Regions from separate parts of the Actinoplanes ianthinogenes genome, predicted to be linked through region 3. Evidence: riboswitches for the same ligand, from Rfam matches in the RefSeq annotation. Region 3 holds a riboswitch; each other region holds the start of a gene.
What was found. Region 3 has a riboswitch for ZMP and ZTP ahead of Aiant_RS00350 (5-aminoimidazole-4-carboxamide ribonucleotide transformylase). Riboswitches for the same ligand answer to the same signal wherever they lie in the genome.
Positions count from the first base shown of each region.

Region 1 (3,263 bases), 4.8 Mb from region 3:
GGCTGACCGTGCCGGTTCCGACGCCGGCCCGGCGACCGATCTCGGCGATCGAGACGGTGAGGCCCTCGGTGGCGAAGGCCTGCATGGCGGTCTCGATGACCTTGGCGCGGTTGCGCTCGGCGTCGGCTCGCATGGACAACCTCCATCGACAAACGGGATGGCCGTCCCGTATCGTCGAATAAGCGGGACGTGCGTCCCGATTCTAGGAGGTGTGGCATGTGGAGTTCCACTGACATCCCTGACCTTGGGGGACGGGTCGCGCTCGTGACCGGGGGGAATTCCGGGATCGGGCGGGAGACGGCTCGGGAGCTGGCCGCGCATGGGGCCACGGTGGTGATCGCGGGGCGGGACCGGGAGCGTGCCGACGCGGTCGCCGGTGAGCTGGGTGGGCGGGCTGAGGCCCTGCACCTCGATCTCGGGTCGCTGAGATCGGTGCGGCGGGCGGCCGGCGAGTTCCGGAGCCGGTTCGAGCGGCTGGACCTGCTGATCAACAACGCGGGCGTGATGATTCCGCCGTATGGGCGTACCGAAGACGGGTTTGAATTGCAGTTGGGGGTCAATCATCTGGGGCATTTCGCGCTGACCGGGTTGTTGCTGGATCTGGTGCTGGGGACGGCGGGGGCCCGGGTGGTGACCGTGAGCAGCAATGGGCACAGGGGCGGGGTGATCGGGTTCGACGATCTGCAATCGGAGCGGGATTACCGGCGGATGCGGGCCTATCGGCAGTCGAAGCTGGCGAATCTGCTGTTCGCCTTCGAGTTGCAGCGGCGGTATCCCGGGGTGGTGAGTGTGGCCGCGCATCCGGGGGCGGCTCGGACCGGGCTGATGCGGACCAGCCCCTGGTTGTTCCGGTTCGTGGCCTCCCGGCGTACGAAATGGTTGTTCTCGTGGTTGATCCAGAGTGAAGGGGACGGGGCGCAACCGGTGTTGCGGGCCGCGACCGACCCGGGGGTCCGGGGTGGGGAGTATTTCGGGCCGGACGGGTGGGGCGAGTTCACCGGGCGGGCGACGCGGGTGGCCGCGGCCGAGGAGGCGTACGAGCCAATTTCGAGTCGGCGGCTCTGGATCGAGTCGGAGCGGCTAACCGGTGTGACCTACCCGGTGGGCGCCGGTATGCTGGCGGACGGGCCGTGACTGGCGCGTTCGGATGGTTGACCATCGGGGAGCGGCCTCGTCGAGACGACGACTTGCCGTGCGCCTGGGCCTCTTACCTACGTGATAGGGAGGTCCCATGTCTGAGTTGAATGCCGAGTCGATCGCTTTCCGTTCTGCCCTTGAGGTGGTCCGGTCTGTCGAGCCGCGTATCGCGGACGCGATCGCCAAGGAGCTGACCGATCAGCGCGAGTCGCTGAAGCTGATCGCGAGCGAGAACTACGCTTCCCCGGCCGTCCTGCTCGCCATGGGCAACTGGCTGTCTGACAAGTACGCCGAGGGCACCATCGGGCGGCGGTTCTACGCCGGCTGCCAGAACGTGGACACCGTCGAGTCGGTTGCCGTGGAGCATGCCAAGGCGTTGTTCGGCGCGCCGTACGCGTACGTTCAGCCGCACTCCGGCATCGACGCGAACCTGGTCGCCTACTGGGCCATCCTGGCCGACCGGGTCGAGGTGCCGTATCTCAAGAAGTTCGAGAAGCGGCAGATCAACGACCTGACCGACGCCGAGTGGGCCGAGCTGCGCCAGGCCTTCGGCAACCAGCGGCTGCTGGGCATGTCGCTGGACGCCGGTGGTCACCTCACCCACGGGTTCCGGCCGAACATCTCCGGCAAGATGTTCGACCAGCGCTCGTACGGGGTGGACCCGGCGACCGGCCAGATCGACTACGCCGCGCTGCTGGAGACCGCGAAGGAGTTCAAGCCGGCGGTGATCGTCGGTGGGTACTCGGCGTATCCGCGGAAGGTGAACTTCGCCAAGATGCGGGAGATCGCCGACGCCGTGGGCGCGACCTTCATGGTCGACATGGCGCACTTCGCCGGTCTGGTCGCCGGTGGCGTGTTCACCGGGGACTACAACCCGATCGAGCACGCGCACATCGTCACCACCACCACGCACAAGAGCCTGCGCGGCCCGCGCGGTGGCGCCGTGTTCTGCCAGCCGGAGCTGTCGTCGCAGGTCGACCGCGGCTGCCCGATGGTGCTCGGCGGCCCGCTGCCGCACGTGATGGCCGCCAAGGCGATCGCGTTCGCCGAGGCGCGCCGGCCGGAGTTCGCGAGTTACGCCCAGCAGATCGTCACGAACAGCCAGGCGCTCGCCGAGGGCCTGCTCAAGCGTGGCGTGCAGCTGGTCTCCGGCGGCACCGACAACCACCTGGTGCTGATCGACGTGCACCCGTTCGGGCTGACCGGCCGGCAGGCGGAGCAGGCCCTGCTGGACAGCGGCATCGTCACCAACCGCAACGCCATCCCGTCCGACCCGAACGGCGCCTGGTACACCTCCGGCATCCGGGTCGGCACCCCGGCGCTGACCAGCCGCGGTCTGGGCGTCGCCGAGATGGACCAGATCGCCGAGCTGATCCACACCGTGCTGGCCGGCACCACGCCGGACGCCACCTCGAAGGCGAAGTTCACGCTGGACCCGGCGCTCTCCGAGGGCATCGCGAAGCAGGCGTCCGACCTGCTGGCGCCGTTCCCGCTCTACCCCTCGGTCAGCCTCGGCTGATCGCGTCACCCGTCGAAACCCGTCACGGCCTCCCCGGCCGTGGCGGGTTTCCGCGTTTCCAGGATCCGGGTGACCAGGAAGTGCAGCAGGGTGCTGTGGATCCGCTCGGTGTGTCCGGGCCGGCGCAGCTCCAGCGACCAGTGGTCGGGGTTGTCCGGGTCCTCCCGGGACGGGTCGGGCTCCATGAGCCAGCAGAGTTCGCCACCGTCGGCGGTGGTGGCCATGACGCTGTCCGGCAACCGGTGGCGCAGGGCGGGGCCGGCCGCGTCCGGCTTCCGCAGCTGGTCCGGGGGGACCAGGGTGAGATCGCCGAGGGTGGCGAAACCGTAGGTGTCCAGCAGCCAGCGGTAGTCGGACGGCAGCGGCTGAGCGACCGCGCTCGCGTCGGCCGGGGTGACCGATGCCGGCGGTGGGATCAGGGCGGTGAGCCGTCCGGTCAGGTCCGCGCCCCAGGTGAAGTCCACCATGGACAGGATGTCCAGGCCGCTGTCGTGCTGCACGGTCGCCAGGCTGACCGCCCAGTGGCCGGCGCGCAGGCGGTGGGGCACCGGGCCCCAGACGCCGAGCGGGTCGGGTGCGAACGGATCGGCCGGCGCCAGGTCGAGGT
Region 1 covers NZ_AP023356.1:5,174,537-5,177,799, forward strand. The annotation lists gene Aiant_RS23330 (TetR/AcrR family transcriptional regulator) at 1-133, opposite strand, end outside; gene Aiant_RS23335 (oxidoreductase) at 265-1,134, shown strand; ZMP/ZTP riboswitch at 1,121-1,211, shown strand; gene Aiant_RS23340 (glycine hydroxymethyltransferase) at 1,232-2,656, shown strand; gene Aiant_RS23345 (hypothetical protein) at 2,662-3,263, opposite strand, start outside.
Region 1: another riboswitch for ZMP and ZTP. It lies ahead of Aiant_RS23340 (glycine hydroxymethyltransferase); the one in region 3 lies ahead of Aiant_RS00350 (5-aminoimidazole-4-carboxamide ribonucleotide transformylase).

Region 2 (3,263 bases), 3.1 Mb from region 3:
CCGGACTGCACCTGAGCGACGAACTCGCGAAGACCGGCGCGGCCCAGGTCAGCAAGCAGGCCGAGGGCGGCGTCGACTTCGTGCTCGGGATCATCCCGGACACCCTGTTCTCCGCGCTGACCAGCACCCAGGTGTTGCAGACCCTGCTGGTGGCGCTGCTGGTCGGGTTCGCCGTCCAGTCGCTGGGCGATCGGGGCGAACCGGTGATCCGGGCGATCGGCCTGCTCCAGCGGATCGTCTTCAAGATCCTCATGATGATCATGTGGCTGGCCCCGATCGGCGCGTTCGGTGCGATGGCGGCGCTGGTCGGCGCCACCGGATTCGACGCGCTGAAGAGCCTGGCCGGCATCATGCTCGGCTTCTACACCACCTGCGTGCTCTTCATCTTCGTGGTGCTCGGCCTGCTGCTCCGGCTGGCCGCCGGGATGTCGATCTTCCGGCTCTTCCGGTATCTGGCCCGGGAGTTCCTGCTGATCCTCTCCACCTCGTCGTCCGAGTCGGCCCTCCCCCGGCTGATCGCCAAGATGGGTCACCTGGGCGTGAGAAAACCGGTCGTCGGCATCGTGGTGCCCACCGGTTACTCGTTCAACCTCGACGGCACGGCGATCTACCTGACCATGGCGTCGCTGTTCATCGCGGACGCCATGGACCAGCCGCTCTCCGTCGGCCAGCAGATCGGCCTGCTGCTCTTCATGATCATCGCGTCCAAGGGCGCGGCCGGGGTCACCGGCGCCGGGCTGGCCACGCTGGCCGGCGGGCTGCAGAGCCACCGCCCCGACCTGGTGCCCGGCGTCGGCATGATCGTCGGCATCGACCGCCTGATGTCCGAGGCCCGCGCCCTGACCAACTTTGCCGGCAACGCCGTCGCCACGGTCCTGATCGGCACGTGGACCCACGAGATCGACCGCGAACAGGCCGGCCTGGTCCTCTCCGGCGCGGCACCGTTCGACGAGTCCAGCTTCGACGACGACCCCCACGACGCCCACTCCCCCGAACCCGCCGAAGCCCACCCGGCACCCCGCCCGGATTCCGCATGAGCCCCGAGGCATTCCCCGCCCCATCCGGGGGCAGACCACCCACGAACCAGACTGCCGAAAATCCGCGCACCCCGCTCCCCCGGCTGTGGAAAACCCGCGGCTGTGGACAACCGAGACCACGATGCGATGCGCCTCATCGGGTCTTGATCTCCGGAACCACCCGCGGACAGTGAAGAGGGCGGCGATCGCCCTGGACGCGCCAGCGGCCAGATCGCCGCCCTCGGCCCGCGCGGGAGCATGCGGTCCGCACCCCGGCGGACGCGCGTCAATGAAGATCTTGAACTTGATCCGGCTCTTCGTCCGAAACCGCCCCCGCCGACGGGCACGCCTCATCCGTCAGGCATTCTGGAGGGCAAGCAGCGACTGGCGGCACGAGGATGGTCGAAACCATCGGGGAGCTCGTCACGGGAGTCGTCCGCCTGGGCTCCCCGGCCGAGGAGCAGACAGCATGACCACCGAAACCACCGGCGCCCGCCTCCTGCCCGGAGCGCCCGTCGCCGAGGCCGTCCTGGCCGACGTCCGCGACCGGGTCGGCAAGCTCAAGGAGCGCGGCATCCAGCCGAGCCTGGCCACCATCCTGGTCGGCGACGACGACGCCAGCGCCGGCTACATCCGGATCAAGCAGAAGCAGGCCGCCGAGCTCGGCTTCGAGTCCCCGCACCGGCACCTGTCCGGCGACGTCGGCCAGGCCGACCTGCTCAAGGTGATCGCCGAGTTCAACGACGACAAGTCGGTGCACGGCGTCCTGATCCAGTACCCGATCCCGGCCCACCTGGACTACGACGCCGCCCTGCAGACCCTCGACCCGGACAAGGACGTCGACGGGATGCACCCGCTCAACATGGGCCGGCTCGCGGTCGGCCTGCCCGGCCCGCTGCCCTGCACCCCGGCCGGCATCGAGGCGCTGCTGGCCCACCACGGCATCGAGGTGGCCGGCCGCGAGGTGGTCATTCTCGGTCGCGGCGCCACCCTGGGCCGCCCGCTCGCGATGCTGCTCGCGCAGAAGCGCCCGACCGCGAACGCCGCCGTCACCGTGGTGCACACCGGCGTCAAGGACTGGCCGCGCTACACCAAGCGCGCCGAGATCCTGATCGCCGCCGTCGGCGTCCCGCACATCATCCAGCCGGAACACGTCAAGCCCGGCGCCACCGTCATCGGCGCCGGCGTCCGCTACGAGGGCCGCCGCCTCCTCCCAGACGTCGACGAGTCCTGCGCCGAGGTCGCCGGCGCCATCACCCCGCGCGTCGGCGGCGTCGGCCCCACCACGGTGGCCATGCTCTTCCGCAACGCCGTCGCCGCCGCCGAGCGCGCCAACCCGTAACGGCCACGCCCGGCGCCACCGGCAGGAAAACCATCCTGCCGGCGCCGGGCCGCCCATCCCCGAGCCCCATTTCCGGTACGCCCGGAGCCCGCCCGTGCCCGCTCGGCTACGGCCCGTCCAACCCATTCGTACGCCCGCCGCTCCCGTACCCAGGCAACCGCCCCACCCAAGCTGATGCTCATGCCCCTGCCCCGAGCACCAGCCGAACACCCCCAGCTGGCCGTGGTGGCCCTATCCAGGCTCGGGATAGGGCCATAAGCACCAGCCGAACAACCCCAGCTGGCCATGGTGGCCCTAACGGGGCTCGGGATAGGGCCGTGAGCACCAGCTCGATCGGTCCGGCACCTCGGCAGCCCCTGATCCTGCCCCGGAATGACTGCTCCGCGCACCAACCGGGGCAACTAGGGCGCACTACGGCCCGCCGGAAAGGAACACCGTCCTGGCCAGCACCCATTTCGGGCGACGCGCTAAACCGATCCCCCCAGGCGGCGGGTGGATCTGGACCCCTTCCAAGATCGGGAGGGTGTTGAGCGCGGAGGAGCTGGGCGAAGATGCGCCGGTTTGCATCGGGCTGAGGGGATGCCGATCAAGGCGATCGTCCGCAGGCTCGGGGTCGGGCGGAACACGGTGCGGCGGGCGTTGGCCACGGATGAGGCCGCCGTCGTATTCGCGGCCGGTGAAGCCGTCGATCCTTGATCCGGTGGGGCCGCAGGTCCGGGCGACTAGGGAGCGGGGCGTGGGTGGTCAGGCGGGCAGGAGCAGGGCTACGCACTCCACGTGCTGGGTCATCGGGAAGCAGTCGAAGGCTCGCAGCTCGGCCAGCTCCCACCCCAGCGAGCGGAACGTCTTCACGTCCCGGGCCAGGGCCGCCGGATCGCAGGCCACGTAGGCGACCGCGCGCGGGC
Region 2 covers NZ_AP023356.1:3,209,266-3,212,528, forward strand. The annotation lists gene Aiant_RS14400 (cation:dicarboxylate symporter family transporter) at 1-1,037, shown strand, start outside; ZMP/ZTP riboswitch at 1,387-1,469, shown strand; gene Aiant_RS14405 (bifunctional 5,10-methylenetetrahydrofolate dehydrogenase/5,10-methenyltetrahydrofolate cyclohydrolase) at 1,486-2,358, shown strand; partial or broken gene Aiant_RS45700 (helix-turn-helix domain-containing protein) at 2,910-3,079, shown strand; gene Aiant_RS14410 (class I SAM-dependent RNA methyltransferase) at 3,103-3,263, opposite strand, start outside.
Region 2: another riboswitch for ZMP and ZTP. It lies ahead of Aiant_RS14405 (bifunctional 5,10-methylenetetrahydrofolate dehydrogenase/5,10-methenyltetrahydrofolate cyclohydrolase); the one in region 3 lies ahead of Aiant_RS00350 (5-aminoimidazole-4-carboxamide ribonucleotide transformylase).

Region 3 (3,263 bases):
CGACGGCGGTCCTGGTGGACCTGTCCGCGCTGGAACGGGTGGAACCGGCCAGCTTCAGCGTCTTCGCCACCGCGACGTTCAAGGCCGAGTCGGACTGGGGTGTGCCGCTGCTGCTGTACGCGGCGCGGCCGGACGTCCGCAAGGACCTCGCCACCTACCGCAGCTTCGTGGCCCTGTACGACGATCGGGCGCTGGCGCTGGCCGCGATGCGCGCGTACGTCCCCCGCTGGATCTGCGAGCACCTGGCGCCAGTCCCGGGCAGCGCCGCCGCGGCCCGGGGCGTCGTCGGTGACGCCTGCCTGATGTGGGGGCTGCCGCGGCTGCGGGACCGGGCCCGCCTGATCGTCTCCGAACTGGCCTCCAACGCGATCCTGCACGCCGCCACCGACTTCTCGGTCACCGCCGTGTGCACCGGCCGCTATCTGCGGATCGCCGTTCAGGACCGCAGCTCGCAGATGCCCCTGCGGATGCCGAAGCCGGCCGTCGACCACCCCCAGCCCGGGTGGGGCCTGCGGGTGGTCGAGGCGTCCAGCACTCACTGGGGCGCCCTGCCGCTGACCTCCGGGAAGATCGTCTGGGCGCTGCTCACCACGGGTCGCTGAGCAGGCCGCCGGCCCCGAGCCGGCGCAGCAGCCAGGCGATGTGCGGACGGGCACCGTGAATGCGCAGGGCGCCGCCGCGACCGGTCAGCGCCGTGGCCAGCAGCACGAAGACCCGGACAGTGGCGGCGTCGCAGAAGTCCACGTCGCTCAGGTCGACCACGACCCTGCGGACCGGTTCGACGCTGACCATGCTGTCCAGCTGGGCGCCGAGTGCGGGCGCGGTGGTGCCGTCGAGTTCGCCGGCGAGCCGGATGATCAGCTCGCCGCCACCGGCGGTCAGCGCGGTCACCGGAGTCACCGGCTCGCTGTCGGCCGGGCCGCCGCTCACGAAGGTGTTCATCGGCGCGTCCAGGGCCGGACCGTCGCCCAGACCACCTTGCCCTCGCGGGTGGGCATGGCGCCCCAGAGGGTGGCGGCCGCGTGCACCACGTGCAGCCCGGACCCACGCCGTGGCGGGGCGCCGTCCGGGAGCGCCGGGAAGCCGTCGAGCAATTGGGGCAGGCGCGGGGAGCCGTCACCGACCGCGAGGTGCAGGCCGTCGCCGCGCCGGGAGAGCACCATGGTGATCGGGGTGGCGGCGTGTTCGACGGCGTTGAGTACGAGTTCCGAGGTGACCAGCCGGGCCCGGTCCTGGAGTTCGGACAGCCGCCAGGCGGCACACGCGTTGGTGACCACCGCCCGGGCCGCCGCCGCGGCGCCGTCCTCCGGGGCCAGTTGCATCTCGAGCCGGCTGGTCAGCGGCATCTGCTCGGCCGCCGCGGCTCGCGCCCGCGACATGGTGTGATACATCGGCAGATATCGCTGCGCGCCGAGCCGGTGCAGCCGCCCCGCGAGCGGGCTGTCCTCCGGCACGCACACCATGACCTCGACCGGCGGCCGCATCGGCACGCCCAGCCGCCGGGCCGTCATCCAGGTCGGCACGCTCGCGGCCCGCGGGTCGGCCAGCGCCTGGAGGTCGATCAGCAGGGTGGCGGGGTGCTCGCTCAGGCACTTGCGGACCGCCGTGTGCGTGTCGTGACAGAGGCGGTTCCCCCAGGTGCCGTGCACGGCGAGGGTGAGCACCGAACTGTCCACGTCGAGCCCGACGTCGACTCCGGCGCCCCGGGACGGGTCGTAATGGTCGAAGAGGTAGGGAGGCTCCACATCGATACAACGGCGCCGAGCGGCGGCGGTCGCGGCCCTCACCACGGTCATTCATCATCAGAAAACCACACATAAAAGACATTCCGCTTTTCGTACGCCCGGCAGCGCGGCCGCCATCGCACGCTATGCTGCGGACGGCCGCTACTGGCGAGGGTGGAGCACCACCGGGGACCGGCCGATCGGGACAGTGTGGCGCCGACCGCCTGGGCGCCTCCGGCAGCAGTTCACCTGCGATCGGAGGCGACATGAAGCTTCGCTACGGCATGAACCCGCACCAGCGGCCGGCCACCCTCACCACCGTCGACCCGGCACACCAGCCGTTCCGGTTCGTGCACGGCGAGCCGTCCTACATCAACGTTCTCGACGCCGTCGCCGGCTGGCAGCTCATCCGGGAGGCCGCGACCGCGCTCGGCCGCCCGGCCGCCGCCTCGGTCAAGCACGTCTCCCCCGCCGGCGCCGCGACCTCCGGCCCGCTGGATGCCGTCACGGCCGCCACCTACCAGCTCGATCCGGCCGGCACCGGGCCGCTGACCAGCGCCTACGTCCGTGCCCGGGACGCCGATCCGAAGAGTTCCTACGGTGACTTCCTCGCCGTCTCCGAGCCGGTCGACGCCGAACTGGCCGACCTGCTGCGCCGGGTCGTCGCGGACGGCGTCGTCGCGCCCGGCTTCGAGGAGGGCGTCGTGGCCACCCTGTCGGCGAAGAAGAACGGCGGGTTCCTGGTGGTCGAGGCCGACCCCGGCGTCCGGCCGCCACCGGTCGAGGTCCGGGAGGTGTACGGCCTGCGCCTCACCCAGCCGCGCGACGAGGCCCCGCTGACCCGCGACCTGTTCGCCGGCTCGGAGGACCTGCTCCTCGGGTCGATCACCGCGCGGTACACCCAGTCGAATTCGGTCGTCTATGTCCGCGACGGGATGACCCTGGGGATCGGCGCGGGCCAGCAGTCCCGGATCGACTGCACCCGCATCGCCGGCGACAAGGCCGACACCTGGTGGCTGCGGCGCCACCCCGCCGTCCGGCACGACCGCACCGCCACCCGGGTGCAGGACCGGATCGCCCAGCAGCTCCAGGCCGTCGAGGCGCTGACCGCCGACGAGCGGGCCGCGTGGCTGGGCAGCCTGGACGGGGTCGCGTTCGTGTCCGACGGCGCGCTGCCGTTCGCCGACAACGTCGAGGTGGCCGCCCGGCACGGTGTCCGTCACATCGCCGAGCCGGGTGGTTCGCTGCGCTCAGCGGAGGTCGCCGACGAGTGCCGGAAGCGGGGCATCACCCTGATCCGGACCGGGGTCCGGCTGTTCCGCCACTGACCGGCCTCTCCTGGAAGGCATAGGCACTGATCGGCTGCGGCGGCGGAGCACCGACCACGCCACCCAACCGGCGCCGATGATGAAGCCGAAGCTGATGATCCGGTAGAGCACCACGGTCGCGATCGCGGTGCTGGTGCCGACCCCACCGGCGAGCAGGCCGAGGATCAGCGCGCTGTCGATGACGCCGAGCCCGCCCGGCACGATGGTGATC
Region 3 covers NZ_AP023356.1:69,594-72,856, forward strand. The annotation lists gene Aiant_RS00335 (STAS domain-containing protein) at 1-602, shown strand, start outside; gene Aiant_RS00340 (STAS domain-containing protein) at 586-942, opposite strand; gene Aiant_RS00345 (ATP-binding protein) at 939-1,796, opposite strand; ZMP/ZTP riboswitch at 1,876-1,961, shown strand; gene Aiant_RS00350 (5-aminoimidazole-4-carboxamide ribonucleotide transformylase) at 1,991-3,052, shown strand; gene Aiant_RS00355 (lysylphosphatidylglycerol synthase transmembrane domain-containing protein) at 2,975-3,263, opposite strand, start outside.